DNA from 3 places in the Thalassospira permensis NBRC 106175 genome. Region 3 is predicted to be linked to each of the others. Evidence: riboswitches for the same ligand, from Rfam matches in the RefSeq annotation. Region 3 holds a riboswitch; each other region holds the start of a gene.
What was found. Region 3 has a riboswitch for cobalamin ahead of SMB34_RS18905 (CbtB domain-containing protein). Riboswitches for the same ligand answer to the same signal wherever they lie in the genome.

Region 1: it holds a riboswitch for cobalamin, as region 3 does, so the genes downstream of both, SMB34_RS00160 (methylmalonyl-CoA mutase family protein) here and SMB34_RS18905 (CbtB domain-containing protein) in region 3, are expected to answer to the same signal.
Region 2: it holds a riboswitch for cobalamin, as region 3 does, so the genes downstream of both, SMB34_RS14460 (ABC transporter substrate-binding protein) here and SMB34_RS18905 (CbtB domain-containing protein) in region 3, are expected to answer to the same signal.

Annotation. Positions count from the first base shown of each region.
Region 1 covers NZ_AUNC01000001.1:52,196-58,511, reverse strand. Annotated here, with positions in the region: gene phhA (phenylalanine 4-monooxygenase) at 1-715, shown strand, start outside; gene SMB34_RS00165 (response regulator) at 843-1,265, opposite strand; cobalamin riboswitch at 1,532-1,698, shown strand; gene SMB34_RS00160 (methylmalonyl-CoA mutase family protein) at 1,790-3,853, shown strand; gene scpA (methylmalonyl-CoA mutase) at 3,856-6,012, shown strand; gene meaB (methylmalonyl Co-A mutase-associated GTPase MeaB) at 6,029-6,316, shown strand, end outside.
Region 2 covers NZ_AUNC01000030.1:11,470-17,785, forward strand. Annotated here, with positions in the region: gene SMB34_RS14450 (ABC transporter ATP-binding protein) at 1-687, opposite strand, end outside; gene SMB34_RS14455 (FecCD family ABC transporter permease) at 684-1,691, opposite strand; gene SMB34_RS14460 (ABC transporter substrate-binding protein) at 1,733-2,773, opposite strand; cobalamin riboswitch at 2,985-3,180, opposite strand; gene SMB34_RS14465 (AraC family transcriptional regulator) at 3,236-4,153, opposite strand; gene SMB34_RS14470 (SDR family oxidoreductase) at 4,322-5,068, shown strand; gene SMB34_RS21475 (Atu4866 domain-containing protein) at 5,093-5,440, shown strand; gene SMB34_RS20715 (adenylate/guanylate cyclase domain-containing protein) at 5,558-6,316, opposite strand, start outside.
Region 3 covers NZ_AUNC01000067.1:68,034-74,349, reverse strand. Annotated here, with positions in the region: gene SMB34_RS18925 (heavy metal translocating P-type ATPase) at 1-700, opposite strand, end outside; gene SMB34_RS18920 (DUF1636 family protein) at 900-1,271, shown strand; gene SMB34_RS18915 (hypothetical protein) at 1,272-1,796, opposite strand; gene SMB34_RS18910 (CbtA family protein) at 1,870-2,553, opposite strand; gene SMB34_RS18905 (CbtB domain-containing protein) at 2,557-2,730, opposite strand; cobalamin riboswitch at 2,763-2,975, opposite strand; gene SMB34_RS18900 (ArsR/SmtB family transcription factor) at 3,096-3,560, opposite strand; gene SMB34_RS18895 (hypothetical protein) at 3,694-3,957, shown strand; gene SMB34_RS18890 (hypothetical protein) at 4,073-4,345, shown strand; gene SMB34_RS18885 (DUF2975 domain-containing protein) at 4,629-5,168, shown strand; gene SMB34_RS18880 (helix-turn-helix domain-containing protein) at 5,168-5,380, shown strand; gene SMB34_RS18875 (SDR family NAD(P)-dependent oxidoreductase) at 5,475-6,239, shown strand.

The DNA of each region.
Region 1 (6,316 bases), on a different contig from region 3:
AAAACTTGATGCCGCCGACGGCATTCCGCATTTCGGTCGGGTCAGTGAGAAGCTCCATGCTGCCACTGGCTGGCACCTTGTCGCGGTGCCGGGGCTGGTGCCCGATGATGTGTTTTTCGATCATCTCGCCAACCGGCGTTTCCCGGTGACCGTCTGGCTGCGCAAGCCGGAGGAGATCGACTATCTCGTCGAACCCGACATCTTCCATGACTTCTTTGGTCATGTGCCGATGCTTTATGACCCGGTCTTTGCCGATTATCTGGCGGCTTATGGTGCCAAGGGCCCCGAAGCCATTGCCAAAGGCGGGCTCAAGAAACTCGCCCGCATGTACTGGTACATGGTAGAGTTCGGCCTGATCATGACCGAACACGGATTGCGCGCCTATGGGGCGGGCATGCTGTCATCGCAAACGGAAACCATCTATTCCGTCACCGATCCAACCCCCAACCGGGTGGCATTTGACCTCGAACGGGTTATGGCAACCGACTATGCCATTGACGATTTCCAGAAAACCTATTTCGTGCTGACCGACTATCAGCAGCTTTTCGATGCAATGGATACCGATTTTGCGGCCATCTATGACCGCCTCGCCCAGCGTCCAACCATCGATCCGTCGACCACACTTGCCTGTGATCGACTTTATCATGTCCACGGGGACGAGGATCACACGATTGCCATGCCATCGGGTGACCCGGCACAGCTTCGCCACGCCTGAGAAGGCGTTTGCTATTATGATATGAGCAATATGAAAAATCGGGTCGAACGGCATTTTTTTTGCCAAAAGACCCGATTTTTTGATTATTCACTAAAAATGAAAAATGCAGGCGATTGCCAAAAATAACTCAGCAATGGCTCATGGATTTATCGAGCGCCCGGTTAAGCTGCTCGATCACCACCATCGGGCTTGCATCTTTGCTGATAAAGTCAGCCGCGCCAAGGGCATCGGCCTGGGCCCGCGTATCGGCATCATAATGGGCCGAGAAGAACAGAACCGGCACCTCGACCGCGTTCGGGAAGCGGCGGCGAATCTCGCAAAAGGCTTCAAACCCGCTCATACCGGGCATTTCAAGATCCAGAATAATCGCGCGCGGATAAAGACCGTCCAGCTGGTCGATCAGATCGTCGGCACAGTCAAACCCTGCCACGTCATACCCGGCACGGCGCAAAACGGTTTCAAGGGCCGCTTTGGCGCTGGGGCTGTCGTCGGCAAACGCAACCAGACCGTCATGTATCGGTCGGGGCGGCACGGCGCTGAGCGCATTCATGGATGGCAATACTCCGAGATTTGGGACAGCCCCAATCTGGCAGATGAAAATGTCAAATTGGTTAAACCCCGCATTTTTTCCCAGAAACCATCACAATCCGGCCAAAGTATAATGGCAGCGGCACGCCATAATTATCCGTCCACTGATCCCGCCTTTGGCAGAAAACAACCATTTTTCAGGACGATAACGTTACGGAACGCTGATGGATGGTCGGAATATTGACCTAAATAGGTATTTCCATGCCTATTTACGTAATTATGGGCGGGTGCTATAAACACCGCCATGTCGCAGATGCGATATGGAAACATTCTTTCGGGAATTCGGTACGATCCGGCGCAAACCCGCGATCAAGGCCGAAGCTGCCCTCGCAACTGTAAATGCGCCGTTTTGGCGGTGCACAAGCCAGATACCGAAAGATGGCTCTGTTTCTGCCGGACCGGGCGGGGTGTACCGGGCGGAGGGAATCCGTTGTAAAATAGAATCGGCCCAGATCCGAAAAGATCCGACCGCGACCGGGAGAGAGCATGACAGACCCGTTAAAGCTGGCCTCAGAGTTTCCAGCCGCAGATTATGCGAGCTGGCGTCAACTGGCGGAAGCCGGGCTTAAAGGTGCATCCTTTGACAGGAAACTGGTCACAAGGATGCTTGACGGTTTCGCGATGCAGCCGCTTTACACCAACGACGATCAGGACGACGCAACCCGCCTGATCCATCAGGTCCTGTGTGCCGCCGTCGATGCCAAGGACGCCGCCAGCGGCTGGGACATCCGCCAGCTTCATGCCCATCCCGATCCCAAATCGGTCAATGCCGCGATTCTCGATGATCTGGAAAACGGCGCAACGTCGGTCCTGCTACGTCTGGATGCCGCCGCACGCACGGGCGCGGATGTCACATCGGGCGATGCTGGCATTGACGGCATTGCCATTCACTGCCTTGCCGATCTCGAAGCCACACTTGACGATGTCTATACCAACCTTGCCACCGTCGCGATCGATGCCGGTGCCGCCGCCATCCCGGCCGCCGCCATTCTGGCCGCACGCCTTGAAAAGGATGCGGAAAACAGCGCCGACGCGGATGACGATTTTGCAAGCGACGCCGCACCGGCCTTTAACATCGATCCGATTGGCACATTGGCCGCAACAGGCAGCCTTCCGGTTTCCGCCGATGATGCGATCAAACAGGCCGCCGATATTGCCGCCGATCTGATCGACCGTTTCCCGCATGCCACCGCCATCACGGTCAATGGCGCGCCGTTCTGTAATGCCGGTGCGACCGATGGGCAGGAACTTGCCTACCTGCTGGCAGGTGGTGTCACCTATCTGCGCGCCCTGACCGATACCGGCATGGTGATTGATCAGGCGGCGGGTGCGATTGCGTTCAATGTTGCGGTCGGCACCGATTTCTTTGCCGGGATTGCCAAACTTCGTGCGCTTCGCCTGATGTGGAGCCGTGTTCTTTCGGCATCGGGTGTGGATGACGCCACCATCACGATCAATGCCGTATCGGCCGAAATGGCGCTGTCGAAGGTTGATCCGTGGGTCAATATGCTGCGCACCACCGTCACCAGCTTGAGCGCCGGTCTGGGCGGGGCTGATAGCGTTATCTGCCTGCCCTATGATCATCTGATCGGCCTGCCCGATGGCTTTGCGCGCCGCATTGCGCGCAATACCCAACTGATCCTGCAGGAAGAAAGCAACGTTCACCGTGTGATCGACCCGGCGGGCGGTTCATGGTTCATCGAAAACCTGACCCGCGAACTGGCATCCAATGCCTGGGGCCGGTTCCAGTCACTTGAAGCCAAGGGCAGCATTATCAAGGCCCTTGCCGACGGGTCCCTGCAAAAAGAGATTTCCGAAATCTGGCAGACCCGCGAAAGCCGCGTTGCCACCCGGCGCGATCCGCTGACCGGCGTGTCGGAATTCCCCAACATCACAGAGGCCAAAGTCACCTGCGATGCGCCAGACCTGACGACAATTCGCAAGGAAGCCAAAGCCCGCCAGACCGGGTTTAAGGATGCAATCGGCATCAGCCTTGAGAATCTGATCACGGCGGCCAAATCCGGTGCAACCATCGCACAGATGTATGAAGCCCTTTATGGCAAGGCCGCGGGCACAACCATCGATCCGCTGCCAACCCATCGTCTTTCGGAAAGTTTCGAAACCCTGCGCGATCGTGCCGATGCCCACAAGGCATCAACCGGCAAACTTCCGCAAATCTTTCTGGCCAATCTGGGCCCGGTTGCCAAACATACCGCGCGCGCCATGTTTGCCCGAAACTTCTTCGAAGCTGGCGGGATTGAGGCGATCCTCAATAACGGCTTTGCCGATGCCAGCGAAGCCGCCAAGGCATTTGGTGAAAGTGGTGCCAAAATCGCAGTCATTTGCGGATCGGACCCGCAATATGCCGACATGGCCGCCGATATTGCCCAAACCCTCAAACAGGCCGGGGCCACCCGCATTTACCTTGCCGGGCATCCCGGCGATGCGAGGGCCGATTACGAGGCGGCGGGTATTGATGATTTCATATTTATCGGGGCGGATGTTCTTGCGATCTGCGAGACGGCCCTTTCACATCTGGGGGTAAAATAACCATGACCCGGATTCCGGACTTTTCCAATCTGCCGCTGTTTGATCGTGCTACTTCCGGCCCGACCAGCCCGGTCAATACAGCGCCCTGGACCACGCCTGAAGGCATTGATGTCAAGGCCGTCTTTGGCGCGGATGATCTGGCGGGGCTTGATCACCTCAACACCATGCCGGGCATGCCGCCCTTCCTGCGCGGCCCCTATCCGACCATGTATGTCCAGCAACCCTGGACGATCCGGCAATATGCCGGTTTTTCAACCGCCGAAGAATCCAACGCGTTTTATCGCCGCAACCTTGCCGCCGGGCAAAAGGGCCTGTCGATTGCCTTCGACCTTGCCACCCATCGCGGCTATGACAGCGACCATCCGCGTGTCACCGGCGATGTCGGCATGGCCGGTGTGGCCATTGACAGCATCTATGACATGCGGACCCTTTTTGATGGTATTCCGCTCGATCAGATGTCGGTCTCCATGACCATGAATGGTGCGGTCCTGCCGGTGATGGCGCTTTATATCGCGGCTGCCGAAGAACAGGGTGTTAAGCATGAACAGCTTTCAGGCACCATTCAGAACGACATTCTGAAGGAATTCATGGTCCGCAATACCTATATCTATCCGCCGAAACCCTCGATGCGGATCATTTCGGACATCTTTGCCTTTACCTCGCAAAACATGCCGAAATTCAATTCGATCTCGATTTCCGGCTATCACATGCAGGAAGCCGGGGCTACGGCGGACCTTGAACTGGCCTATACCCTGGCCGATGGCATCGAATATGCCCGTGCCGGTCAGGCTGCTGGTCTTCCGATTGATAAATTCGCGCCGCGTCTGTCGTTCTTCTGGGCGATTGGCATGAATTTCTTTATGGAAATCGCCAAAATGCGCGCCGCCCGCATGATCTGGGCCAAGCTGATCAAACAGTTCGATCCGCAGAGCCCCAAATCGCTTTCATTGCGCACGCACAGCCAGACATCGGGCTGGTCACTGACAGCCCAGGATGTGTTTAACAACGTCATCAGAACATGCGTTGAGGCGATGGCATCAACCCAAGGCCACACCCAGTCGCTTCATACCAACGCCCTTGACGAGGCATTGGCCCTGCCGACCGATTTTTCGGCGCGCATTGCCCGCAATACGCAGCTTTTCCTGCAACAGGAAAGCGGTACGACCAAGGTTATCGATCCGTGGGGCGGGTCCTATTATGTCGAACGGCTGACCCGTGATCTGGCGGAAAAGGCATGGGCCCATATCCTTGAGGTCGAAGAACAGGGCGGCATGGCCAAGGCGATTGAGGCCGGCATCCCGAAAATGCGCATCGAAGAAGCGGCTGCGCGCACACAGGCCCGCATCGATAGCGGCCGTCAGACACTGGTGGGCGTGAACAAATACCGTGCTACCGATGATCGCCCGGTCGATGTTTTGCAGGTCGATAACGCCGAAGTCCGCCGTCAGCAGATCGCCAAGCTGGAACGTCTGCGCGCCGAACGCAACAATGCGGATGTTGAAGCCGCCCTTACCGCCCTTACCAATGCCGCCGATCAGGGGAATGGCAATCTGCTTGAACTTGCCGTGCAGGCCGCCCGGTCGAAATGCACGGTGGGCGAGATTTCCGACGCGCTTGAAAAGGTCTATGGCCGTCATCAGGCGGTGATCCGGTCAATTTCGGGGGTCTATAAAACCGAAGTCGGTGCCGATAACGAAGCACTGGCCAAAGTCGACCGGCTGGTAAACGAGTTCGAACAATCTGAGGGCCGCCGCCCGCGCATCCTGATTGCCAAGATGGGGCAGGACGGGCATGACCGCGGCCAGAAAGTCATCGCAACCGCCTTTGCCGATCTTGGCTTTGACGTCGATATCGGCCCGCTGTTCCAGACACCCGAAGAAGCCGCGCGGCAGGCGGTCGAGAACGATGTGCATATCGTCGGTGCCAGTTCTCTTGCTGCCGGTCACCTGACACTTGTGCCGCAGCTTCGTGCGGAGTTGGACAAGCTTGGCCGCGAAGACATCATGATCGTTGCGGGTGGTGTTATCCCGCCGCAGGACTTTGACAAACTTTACGAAGCCGGGGCAGAGGCGATCTTCCCGCCGGGAACCGTGATTGCCGAAGCGGCCTGTGACCTGTTAGAAAAGCTGAAGGAATCAACGTCCGAGGAAGCGGCCTGATTGTGAAGGCAAGATCGTGACAGAAACCGCGCCAAAGAGTGCACCCAAAAATGCACCGGAAACACTGCGCACCCTATCGGGCGGCCCCAAGGGCCAGCCCCGCAAAACGGTGCGCAGGCGGGTTCTTTCAACCGACGAGATTGTTGACGGCATTCTGGCCGGTGACCGCACCATTCTGTCACGCGCGATCACACTCGTCGAAAGCCGCAACGCCAGACATTTTGATCAGGCGCAGGACGTTCTTTCGCGCCTGATGCCCCATACCGGCGGATCACAGCGCATCGGCATTACCGGCGTGCCCGGT
Region 2 (6,316 bases), on a different contig from region 3:
GCGCAGATTTTGGGTCGTCAGAATATCGGCAGGACTGCCGATCCCCACCAGTTCCCCGTCACGCATCATGGCAATCCGGTCGCAATACATCGCGGCATGGTTCAGATCGTGCAAGGCCGCCACCACGGTCACCGGTAATTCACGCACCAGTTCCAGCAATCCAAGCTGATGACGGATATCCAGATGGTTTGTCGGTTCATCCAGCAGAAGGAATTTTGGTTCCTGCGCCAGCGCACGCGCGATATGAACCCGCTGCTTTTCACCGCCCGAAAGCGTATGCCAGAACCGGTCGGCCAGATGGGTCATATCAACATCGCCGAGCGCACGTTCCACAATCGCATCATCGCGTTCCGACCAAGGCGACAGCATGCTGAGATAAGGTGTGCGTCCCAGTGCCACCGCCTCGCGCGCGGTCAGGCGGTCCGTGGTGTCGGCCTGCTGTTCGACAAAGCCGATCTGCCGGGCCAGTTTGCGACGACCATGCTTTTTCATGTCCTGCCCTGCCAGCATCGCACGCCCCTGATCAGGTGGACGAATACCGGCCAAAACCGACATCAAACTGGTTTTGCCCGATCCATTCGGCCCGATCAGGCCCAGAAACTCGCCCGGTTCCACCCGGAGGGAGACATTTTTGATGATCTTGCGAAAACCGGCAGACCAGACGATATCGCGCAGTTCCAAACTCATCGCAAAATCCTTCCGTGACACAGGATCAGGGCAAAGGCCGGGGCCCCGACAAGGGCGGTAATCACCCCGATTGGCAAAACCTGCCCCGGAACGATCACGCGTGAGATGACATCGGCACAGACCAGAAACAGTGCGCCAATCAATGCCGATAGCGGTAATAGCAGCCCATGACGCGTTCCGACAAAAAAGCGCGCGGCATGCGGGATCACGAGCCCGACAAAACCGATGGAACCAACGATACTGACCATTACCGCGGTCATCATCGCGGCTGCGGCAATCAGGATCGCATAAACCCGCCTGACCGGCACACCAAGCGATGCGGCGGATTCACGACCAAACGTAAAGGCATCAAGTGCGCGTGCATGCCAAAGACACACGACAAGCCCGACAAGAGCCACGGGTAAAGCCAGCCACACATCGGGCCAGCGCACGCCGCTAAGATTGCCCAGAAGCCAGAACATGATGCCACGCGCCTGTTCGGCACTGGCCGATTTGGTGACAATGAAGGATGTCAGGGCATTGAACATCTGCGATCCGGCAATACCTGCCAGAATGATCGCCCCCGTGCCGCGCCCGGCCTGTAACGCCAGAAGGGTCACAAAGGCGAATGCCGCCACCGCGCCGATAAATGCGCCAAGCGACAGGGAAAGCATCCCGGCCCCAAGACCTAGGATCACGATGCTGACCGCACCGGTCGAGGCACCGGCTGAAATGCCCAGCAAGTAAGGATCGGCAAGACTGTTACGCAAAAGCGCCTGCAAGACCGCACCGGAAACAGCAAGTGCCGCCCCGCAACTTGCAGCAACAATCGCGCGGCTAAGTCGGTAGTTCCAGATAATACCGGCATCAATCGCATCCACCGGATACCCGGCATCCCACAAATGATTGGCAATCGTATTGATCACCGTGCCCACCGGGATCGCTGTTTCGCCCACCGATGCGGCAACCGCCAGAACCGCTGCCAGCAACATCAGCGCGGCAAATGCCACGCTGATGCGTTTCATGAAAACGGGGCTGGAAATGATATTCCCGATCATTGGCCCGATCACTGGGTTGCCTCGAACGCCTCGATTGCCTTGGCCAGGGTTTCAATGCCGTCGATTGTCCGCATGGTCGGGTTCATCGACTGGGCATCCATGACGACGATATTTCCGCTTTTGACCGCATTCATCTGACGGGTTACCGGATCGGATTTCAGGAACTGCATTTTCAGTTCCCAGTCATCGGCCGGAAAACGACGACGATCCATTTTGCCAATCACAATGATATCGGGATTGGTTCGTGCGATGGTTTCCCACCCGACTGTGGGCCATTCATCGTTACTGTCGATGACATTCTCCACACCAAGGATCGACATGACATAGGCCGGTGCGCCTTTCTGCCCGGCAACAAACGGATCAACATCGATTTCAGCACTGGAGAACCAGAACAGTGCCGAAATTCCCTTGCCATTCACGGCGGCCACTTTTTCGCGCGCAGCCTGTTCGCGGGCTTTGAAATCGGCAATCAGATCTGCGCCGCGTTCCTCGACATCGAAGATTTTCGAAAGGTCGGCTATCCCCTGATAGATCTGATCCATCGAAAAGGCATCAATCCGCGTTCCGTCACCGCCCGTGGTGTTGTCCTTACCGACGCAATCGGCTGGTGCGGTATAGACCGGGATTGAAAGTTCAGCAAACTGGTCAATCGTTCCGACCTTGCCATTCGGGCCGATATGCCATTGGAACTGGGTTGTGACCAAATCGGGTTTCTGGCCGACCACACTTTCAAAGCTGGGATCGTTGTCTGCCAGACGCGGAATGGTGGCGTTGACGTCGCGAAACTGTTCCTGCACCGGACCAAGCCATACGGCCGTTCCGACCACCCTGTCCGCCAGTCCCAGAAGATAAAGCAGTTCCGTGCTGCTTTGGCCAAGCGATACGACACGGTTCGGAGCCTGATCAAAGGTCAGGGTTCGACCACAATTTTCCAATGTAAGCGGATATTCCGTGGCAGATGCGTATTGTGCGAAAGAAGCCAGTCCTGCAGCAAACACCCCGACTGCAAAAACCTTTTTGTTCAGTTCAATCACTTTGCGTCCTTTCATGGATATGCTGATCGGGAATTTCATTTCCCGACCGGACATACCAAACCAATAAACGTTATGTTATAACATAACATCAAAGTTGCTATGGTCAAGGGACTGGCTAAAGTGCTGAAAAATGGCGGGAAATGCCGGGATCCAAGGGCGGTCCAATGGCTTTCAGCCCGCCCGGAACGGTGACATATACCGACATCCTCCGGGGCACCCCGCCCGGTCCGTCGTATTCATGTCAGCAGGTCTCCTGGCTCGCGGGTCGTTGTGTTTTCCTGCCTTCCCGGGAAATATCCCAGTGGCTTTCAGAAGGAAACACTCACCGCCTACAGTTGCGGGGGCAGCTTCGGTTAACCGTCTTCACGGACGGCTTCGAATTCCCTTTATCCTTATCGGATACTGACATCTATCGGTGTCACATAGTCACGAAGGCCGGTCAAGCCAATTGCGAATAAATCGCAATGATTACAATTTTCAATAGGCGTTCGCCGCCGCCGTGCCATCGCCGCCCAGCCGCCCAAGGATCGCCGAGACATCGCGCATCGGTGGCGCGCCAAACATGCGGGCATATTCACGGCTGAACTGTGATGCGCTTTCATATCCGACTTCATAGGCCGCGGTTGCCGCATCCTTCATTTCGGTCAGCATCATCTGGCGCGCCATCGTCAGGCGAAGGCGTTTCTGATACTGAAGCGGGCTCATGGAGGTTACCTGCTTGAAATGATGATGGAAGGAAGACGGACTCATATTCGCCTGTGCCGCCAGATCATCGACCCGAAGCGGTGCGGCAAAATCGTCCTTCATAAGGCGGATGATCTTGGAAATGCGTTGCATGTTGCTGCCGCCCATGCCGATTTGCGCAATACGGCCCCCCTGAAGGCCGCGCAGAAGGCGATAATGCACCTCGCGCAGAAGCATCGGCGCCATCACGGAAATATCGTCTTTCTCATCGCACAGGCGCAACAGGCGCATCACGGCATCCAGCAAGGTATCGCTGGCGTTATCGACATGAAGACCGCAATCGCTTTCGGATGCCGAGCCGACCTGAAGATCAATCTGGGTGACAAGATCGCCCAACATCTGACCATCCAGTTCAATCGACAAACTGCGATACGGAAGTGCTGCACTGGCATTTGTCACACAGCCGACAATCGGCAGGTCGACCGACGCCACCAGATACTTTCCGGGCGCATAACTGAAAACCGCCTCGCCCAGAGTGACCTCTTTGGCACCTGACGCGATAATGCAAAGGCATGGCTTGTAGATTGTCGGAACTTTCATCGACGGCCCGGTCGCACGATACAGATGCACCGCCTTTACCGGCGTCTCGGCAACACCTTCGCCTTCGCAGTATCTGTCAATCAGTTCAGACATCTCTTCAAACACAGGCATCACCAAACTCCTTTGTTTCTCTAATATGAACTATAGCAACCAGAACCATCCTGAAAAGCGGTTTTCACCCTGCCTGGAGAATCAGGCAATTGATCAAGAGTTCTGTGTATTCATCAGGCCACCATTTGCAATCACAGTAAGCGCCATGATCCAGACAAGGAGGATGTCATGTCGCTTATGTCCAACAATGTTGAAAACAAGGTTGTCGTCATTACCGGTGCCAGCAGCGGAATTGGCGAGGCCACGGCAAAACTTCTGGCCGAAAACGGTGCAAAGGTCGTTCTTGCGGCCCGACGCACGGCAAAGCTTCATTCCATCGTCGCCGAAATCGAGGCCGAAGGCGGCACCGCCACATGTCGCGCGGTTGATGTCACCGATGCCGACGACGTCGAAGCACTGATCTATTTCGCCAAAAACACCTATGGCCGCGTTGATGTGATCTTCAACAATGCCGGTGTCATGCCCCTGTCGCCGCTTGCCGAACTGAAAATTGACGAGTGGAACAAGATGATCGACGTCAATATTCGCGGCGTCCTGAATGGCATTGCCGCCGGTCTGCCATTGTTCAAGGAACAGGGTAGCGGCCACATCATCAATACCGCATCCATTGGCGCACATCTGGTATCGCCGACTGCCGCCGTTTACTGCGCCACGAAATATGCCGTCTGGGCGATTTCCGATGGCCTGCGTCAGGAAAGCCGCGATATCCGCGTCACCACCATTTCGCCGGGCGTTACCGAAACAGAACTTGGCAACGACATTACCGATGACAATGCCAAAGGGTTTCTTGGTGAACTGCGCAAAACCGCACTCAGCCCGATTTCCATTGCATGGTCGGTGCTTTACGCAATCGCCCAGCCCGAAAGCGTCGATGTCAACGAGATCATCGTGCGCCCGACCGCATCGGCATATTGACCCGTAACGCCCAAGGAGGCCCGCATGGCACGTCATATGTTTGCGTCTTCTATCGCCAGTCTTCTGATGCTGTTTTCCAGCACCGCCACCGCACAGGAGGAAACCGTCATGTCCGGAACCACATCGAACGACCCGCATCCCTATGTTGGCATGTGGGTCACGGCTGATGGCAATATCCGTCAGGAATTGCTGGCCAACGGACGTTATGACGAGGCGCGCGGCAATCGCCCGTCTGCCTATCAGGGACGTTATGAAATTTCCGGCAATCATATCGATTACTGGGATGATACCGGCTTTACCGCCGACGGATATTTCGAAGACGGTGTTCTGTATCACGCAGGAATGGTGATGTATCGCCAGCCCATACAATAGCATTCAGGCTTTAAAACCCCGCTGCACCGGTTAACCCCGGCGCAGAACCCGCAAGGAACGGTATCGAATGGATGCCGTTCCTTTTTTCATTTTCATGCGCGAAAACTTTGCCAATAATCAGGTCGCTGTCACGGGCACATTGCCAGTCACGACATTCCGTTCATCAGCCGTGGCAAAGGTAAACAGATCAATCGGTTCGGAAAGTCCGCGAACATCCATCTGCCCGATCTTGCGAAAATCTTCTGCGGTCAGATACTGTGCCGTCGTTGCAGAAATCAGAACGTCGGTTCCCAGTTCCTTGTTCATCACTTCCAATCGGGCCGCCATATTTACCGTATCGCCATGCACGGTATAGTTCTGACGCCCACCCCCGCCGACACTGCCGGCAATCACCGTCCCGGTGCATATCCCGATACGCGTACGAACATGGATCCCGGCGAAATCCCGACTTTGCACAAGATCGGAAATCTCGCGTGCGGCCCGCACGGCACATCTGGCATGGTCGGCATCCTCGACCGGAACATTGAAAGTCGCCAGTACCGCATCGCCCTGAAACTGGGTAATCACACCATGATGACGGGTAATGATCTGTGACACTGCATCGAAATAGGTATTGAGAACCTCGACAATACCTTTTGGACCGATGGTTTCGGTCAGCTTGGTGAAATCGGCCAGATCGGCAAACAGGATGGTTGCCTCACGCTCGACCGGGGCCAGCGATCCGCGTTTGGAAATCAGCACTTCGGCAATGGCGGGCGGCACATATTGTCCGAAAATATCGGAAATGGCGCTACGTTCCTGTTCTGCCTCGATCTGGCGGCGCACCGTATGGCGCGCACGCCACATGACCAGACCAATCAGAATGGCAACAACAAC
Region 3 (6,316 bases):
CCGATTTCATCACCGGCAATGCCGCAATGATCGATGCAACCGACATGGCATAGGCATCGGTGGCCGGAACCAGCCAGCCGACCAACCCGCCCAGAACCAGCCAGATCGCTGCCCATGCAATTTCGTCCCCGGCTTCCGGCCAGGGGGCCAGTTTGCGCAGCAGGGATTTGTCATTGGCATCGGTATCTTGCGACGCGGCATTATCCGTCGCAGCCGGATTGGCAGAACCACAGGAACCGCCAGCGCAGCAAGCGGCTTCGGATGATTTCCCCGCCCCCGGAATTACCTTTTCCTTTGCCGGATAACCCAATTTGGTCAGCATGGTGCTGATATCGGAACGCGTTTCGGCACTATCATTGCGAAGGCCCAGCGTGACCGTTTCACGCATCATTGATACATCAACACATTGCACGCCATCACGTTTGGAAAGCGCGGTTTCAATTTTCGCCACACAGGACCCGCAATCCATGCCCGACACGGCCCAATGACGATGCGAAATGCCGTCACGATGACGGGCCAGCACATCATCAACCGCGCCCTGGTCCTCGCCACTCAGTTCGGACTGCGCGTGCAGGCCATCGGCGGCAGCAACAAAGCTTTGTCCAGGCACAGCAATGTTGAGCGACGCAATCAGCGATGACTTGCAGCTTTCACAATTTCCAATGGCCGGGAACTGATCCCATTTTACGATGACGAACATTCTGGACCTCGCCAACATTCAAATTTATATTCATGCATCACATTCAAATAACAATTCATATATTAGTGAGTCAAGAACATTCAAACCATGATTTGAATGTTATCACACACAATGCCCGACGCCCCGAAAAAGTTGATGAATTACGCCAGCACTGCGGCCATAGTGACCACCCGATTTAAGAACCAAGGCCAACCGCCGCATGCCCCGTATTGTCATTTGCAAAACCTGCCAACCAGCACCTGATGCTGATCCGGACCCAAAGATGGATTTTGTCGATGCGGATGGTTTTGTGCGGCAGTTAGGCACGGCACTTGATCAGGCGGAATTGCCCGAAACGTTTGAAATCACGCAGGTTGACTGCATGGGATCATGCAGCGACCCGACATCGGTTGCACTTCAGGGAACCGGGCGGGCAAGTTATCTTTTTGCCGGATTATCGGCACATCGTGATATTGACGATATCATTGCCACCTGCCGGGAATATCTGAACGCCCCGGATGGATGGATCGAAGACGCACGCGGCTGCGGACGTCTTCGATTTTGCCTTAAGGCCCGTATCCCGGCCCTGTGATTATGGCGCAACCGAAACAGTCATGACCTGACGCAGTGGCTTATCGCCAACGGCAAGCTGGCTATGGTCATTGGCCGTAAGGGTCACGATAACCTCATTATCGCCCGCTGGAAGGTCTGCGATATGAAGCCACGGGCCATACAGGCGGGCGATCTTGGTGCCGTTAACATAGACATGAGCATGTCCCTCGCCCGGGATATGGGGACTGCTGGCATGTTCGGGGGCAAAACGGAAATTCTGCACCAAGAGATGCAGGTTCCAGCCACTGACCGGATCGGGCGCAATGGCAACATCAAGCCTTGGCGCATCAACGGCATCGGGCAGTGAAATGACGGCATCATGGCTGGCATGGGCACCGTTGACATTCATCGTGTCATGCGTATCACCATGGGCACTTTCCCCATGCGCGCGCGGATCGGAATGGTCATGACCATCAAGGGTGATGCCATTGCCCGCCGCCACCAGAAAGCCAATCCCGCCGCCAAAAACAAGCCCGATCCCGAAAAGAGCAAGTGAACGTGGCATTTCGTTTATCCAGACAAATCAATGAAAGAAAACAGGCGCGGAATATACCGCGCCTGATCAATGTGATTGCGTTTTACGCTTCCCGGTCGGCTTCACGCCGCCAGAAATGCCCGGCAAACAGCCCGGTCAACACCCAGGCCACCGCCCCGATACCAAAGGCACGCGCAGCAAACAGCGCGCCGAGTTCGGTCGGCACGGGACCGCTGAACTGATCGGGTTCCGGCGCACCGATAACATGGGGCGCCAGAAGCAGAACAACCGCCGCCCCCCACGCCAGCCAGTTCCGGCCAAAGGCGATCAGCCAAACCGCAAGTGCCGCGGTTGCCACCGTCGCAAACCACCAGATTTGCCGTTCATAGACATCGGCCGCAGCAACACCGGGCACCTCTGGCGCCAAGGTGAAGCCCGGTGCGAAATGCACGATGACAAACCCTGCAATGCCCCAGATGATGCCATTGCGCGCCGTCACCACATGACCACGATTTTCGGCAAAGGCCATGGCCGCGATCAGGATCAGTGCATAGCCGGTATAGACCAGCATGGTGAACAGGATGCTTAGCCCGTCACGCAGCGGATCAATCCCGCCGACATCCTGATGCGCGCTAACCGCGTCACCGCCGAAATGCACAAGGGCACCGGTTTCATACAGCTCCGCATGCAGCAAAACGGGCTGCACAAAATACAGCTGTAGCAGGGCCGCAATAAGCCCCGCTGCAGCACCAGCGAACAACGCGCTGGTTACTATGCGTGTGAACATGACTTAGTGGCAGGGAAAGCCGGTCGCGTGGCGCACATCGTGTGCCGCGTCATGAAGCAGGTCCGCCTGAACGTGGCCGGTCACAAAGACAATCGCCATGCCGAAAACGGCACAGGCAAGGATCGGCAGAAGAACGGATTTTTTCGAAACGGCAAATGCCGCGGTCTGCGTGGTCATAGAAATCTCCTTTGCTGTCACACCCGACAGTCGGTTCGGGTCCATGCCTGGCAGGTCTCCTGGCTTGCGGGTCTTCATGCGTCGCCGACCTTCCCTGCTTTCGCAAGTGGTATGATGGCGGGCACTCGTCGCATACAGTCGCGGGGGCGGCTTTGGCTTTGACCGTCAAACAGACGGCTTTCCAAATTCCCTCTTCGTTTCCCAACCCCGAGCAGAGCGGGAAAAACCAAGCCATTCGTTTATGACGGTAATTTTGCGCAAGTGCAATGTGAAAACCACGCAGGCCGGGTGATCATTTGCCGAACATATTCGCCCGATTGTCGATCTGCGACTGGAATGCCCGCAAAGATCAGTGCGGGGGTGGCTTAGTCGTGTGTGACGTGGGCAAAGACATCTCGAACAACACGGGAAATATGTTCGTCATCAATCTGATAGAAGATATGACGCCCGTTGCGCTCGGAGGCCAGAATGCGCTGATCGCGCAACTGACGCAGATGATGGCTGGTAAGCGACTGCGACATGCCCGATGCCTCGGCCAGTTCGCCAACGGTTTGCGGTTTTTCCATGCAGCGCAGAACAAGCTGCAACCGCCCGGCATCCCCCAAAAGCGCAAAGATTTTTGCCGCCGCCTCGATATCGGGCAGCGACAGGTTATGACCGGTGGCGCGCGACGCATCACGCGTTACGGCTTCCCCCTGTTCGGTGGAAAGGCCAAGACGTGCGGCGGTATCGCATTCCTGACAACCGTCACCATCATTATTGGCGCTGACCACGACCGGGCGGGCCGGTGTGACTTCGACTTTACGTGATTTTGCTTTGCTTTGTGACATGCCCCTATTTTCCACGCCCTGCATCGCTTGGCAAGGGGACTTGATGTTTGCGTGCATGGAACTCCGCCACGCAGGGAACGTTACAGGTATGACACATCATCGAAAGTGCCCACCAGAACAAGGAGACACACCGATGCAAGAGCAAACAGCACTCGACATTTTTAATCTGCGCCAGTCCCACGACAGCTGGGAACGGAATGTTGCCGGTTACTGCGCGAAAAACGACATGCAGGTCGGAAATCTGCCCAAAGAGGTAACCGGCACCTATAACGAGATGAATGAGGCGTGGGAAAAGCTTAAGGCCGAAGGCGATGCCGCAAGCAACGCCACCGCAGAGCAGTTCCACAAGGCGACCGCAAATCTTGAAAAAGCATGGAACGATATGACTGGCAGGTAAATTGCCGGTTTTATGCCCTTTATAGAGAATGCCCCAAAATCGCCTTTTCATTGCAAATCGATGACATGATTACGCGCCAGATTGAAATTGTCTGGAAAAGCAAAAGGAGGCTCCCATGACAGCCCGTCCCCTTCCGGAGCACGCCAAGCTCCATCAGGAATTCAAGGATTGGGAATTCGGCCTTACAGCCCATTGCAAGGAATCCGAAGCCGGGCTTGAACAATTGCCAAGCGAGGTTGTTCAGGCGTGGGATGACATGGATGCCGCCTGGAGCGAGATCAAGGATCATAGCGGTGATATCCCGCAAGAATCCCTGCAGCGTTTTCGTGAAGCCAAACAACGTTTGCAAGGTGCGTGGGACGCGATGATCTCTTCCAAACGGCATTAACGACGCCGCGCTGGAAGCAGCCAGACTTTTTCGTCTCCCTCTCTTCCCTGGCGGGTTTTCCTCCCCTCCCCGCCATTCCTTCTGCAGCCGGGTGTTTCAACCGCCCCGGCTGCATTTTTTTGTCTGCATTTTGGCTAGGCATCGACCACCTGACGGTCAAAGCACTACTACGGACAAAAATCCGGGTTGACTCATTTCGATAAAAAATTCATGTTTTATTTTAATTAATGAATTTTATTCGTCATTAAAATATCCCCTGATTGTTTCCGGATGGAGCCCCGTCATGTCCGACACCTTGAAAAATGTCCGCACCGTCAGCCGCATACTTGGCTGGGTATGCCTTATCGGCGTTGTTTTCGAAATCTGTCTCGTGCCGCTGATATGGCATGTGGATGGCTGGATTGATACCAGCGCCAGCCAGATGACCATAAGCCTCGAAGAATTGCGCGCCCTTTCCGGATGGCAGAAATATGCCGTGATGGCATCGATGATGCTGCCGACACTTGTTATGGCCTATGGGCTTTGGCGGTTGCGCAAGATGTTCCTGTCTTTTGCCGAAAACCATGTTTTCCAGCTTGCCCCGATTGCCCATCTGAAAGCATTTTCCGTGGCCCTTATGGCACAGACCCTGATCAAGCCGATTTCAGGCGCTCTGACATCCGTGCTGGCAACCATAACTCGGCCAGAAGGCGAACGGGTACTGTCGATCGGGCTGAGTAATGCCGAAGCCAGCACGCTGTTTCTGGGTGGGCTGCTTCTGGTGATTGCATGGGTACTGGGTGAAGCCACCCGTATCGAAGACGAAAACAGGAGCTTCGTCTGATGGCGATCATTGTCCGGCTAGACGTGATGCTTGCCCTGCGAAAGATGAAATCCAAGGACCTTGCCAGCCGGATCGGGGTGACCGAACAGAACCTGTCGCTTCTGAAATCAGGCAAGGTGCGCGGGGTCAGGTTTGAAACGCTTGCCGCGATTTGTCGGGAACTTGATTGCCAACCCGGTGATCTTCTGGAATTCGTTGCCGACGACCTGTAAGCTCTTGTGATCATGGCGGGCCCGGTTAACAGGGGGCCGTCCTTCATAAGAAACCAAGCAGCCTGTTTAACGGCTGTTATCAGGGAAGACGTGAATGGAAAACAAGGTTGCCCTCGTAACAGGTGCCGCGCGCGGCATCGGACTTGCCACCACACATCTTTTTATCGAACAGGGCTGGCAGGTTGCGATGATTGATCGCGACAGCGCGGAACTTCGCAAATCATGTCGTGATATCGCAAATGCCAAGGCATTTGAATATGACGTATCAATCCCCGAACAGGTCGATCTGATGATCGACGAGGTCCTGACCGAGTTCGGACAGATTGATGCGGTCGTCAATAATGCCGGGGTTGCCGATTTCCTGCCAATTGGTGAAACCGACTTCAGCGCGTGGCGCCGGATCATGGAAACCAATCTTGATGGTGTTTTTCTTGTCTCACAGGCGGCAATCCCTGCTCTGAAGCAGACCAAGGGCGCGATTGTCAATATCGGCTCTATTTCCGGGCTTCGGGCATCTACCCTTCGGGTCGCTTATGGCACATCGAAGGCCGCCGTCATTCACCTGACAAAACAGCAGGCGATCGAGCTTGGCGATTTCGGGGTGCGATCCAACTGCGTCTGCCCCGGCCCAGTCAAAACCAAGCTTGCCATGGCGGTCCATTCGCCGGAAATCATATCGGCCTATCTTGACGCCATGCCGCTTGGCCGATTCGGTAACGAACGCGAAATCGCCGAGGTGATTTCGTTTTTATGCTCCGACAAGGCGAGCTACGTTACCGGTCAGGTGATCGCGGCCGATGGCGGGTTTGAAACGGCCGGTGTCGGGCTCCCGGCCCTTCGCAAGGCCGCAGAAGAATAAGCACTTTCGGGCGATCAGCTTGATAAAACACGCACGCCTCGCGGCGCAAAAGTTTGATCGCCTGCCCTTTTTCCTGC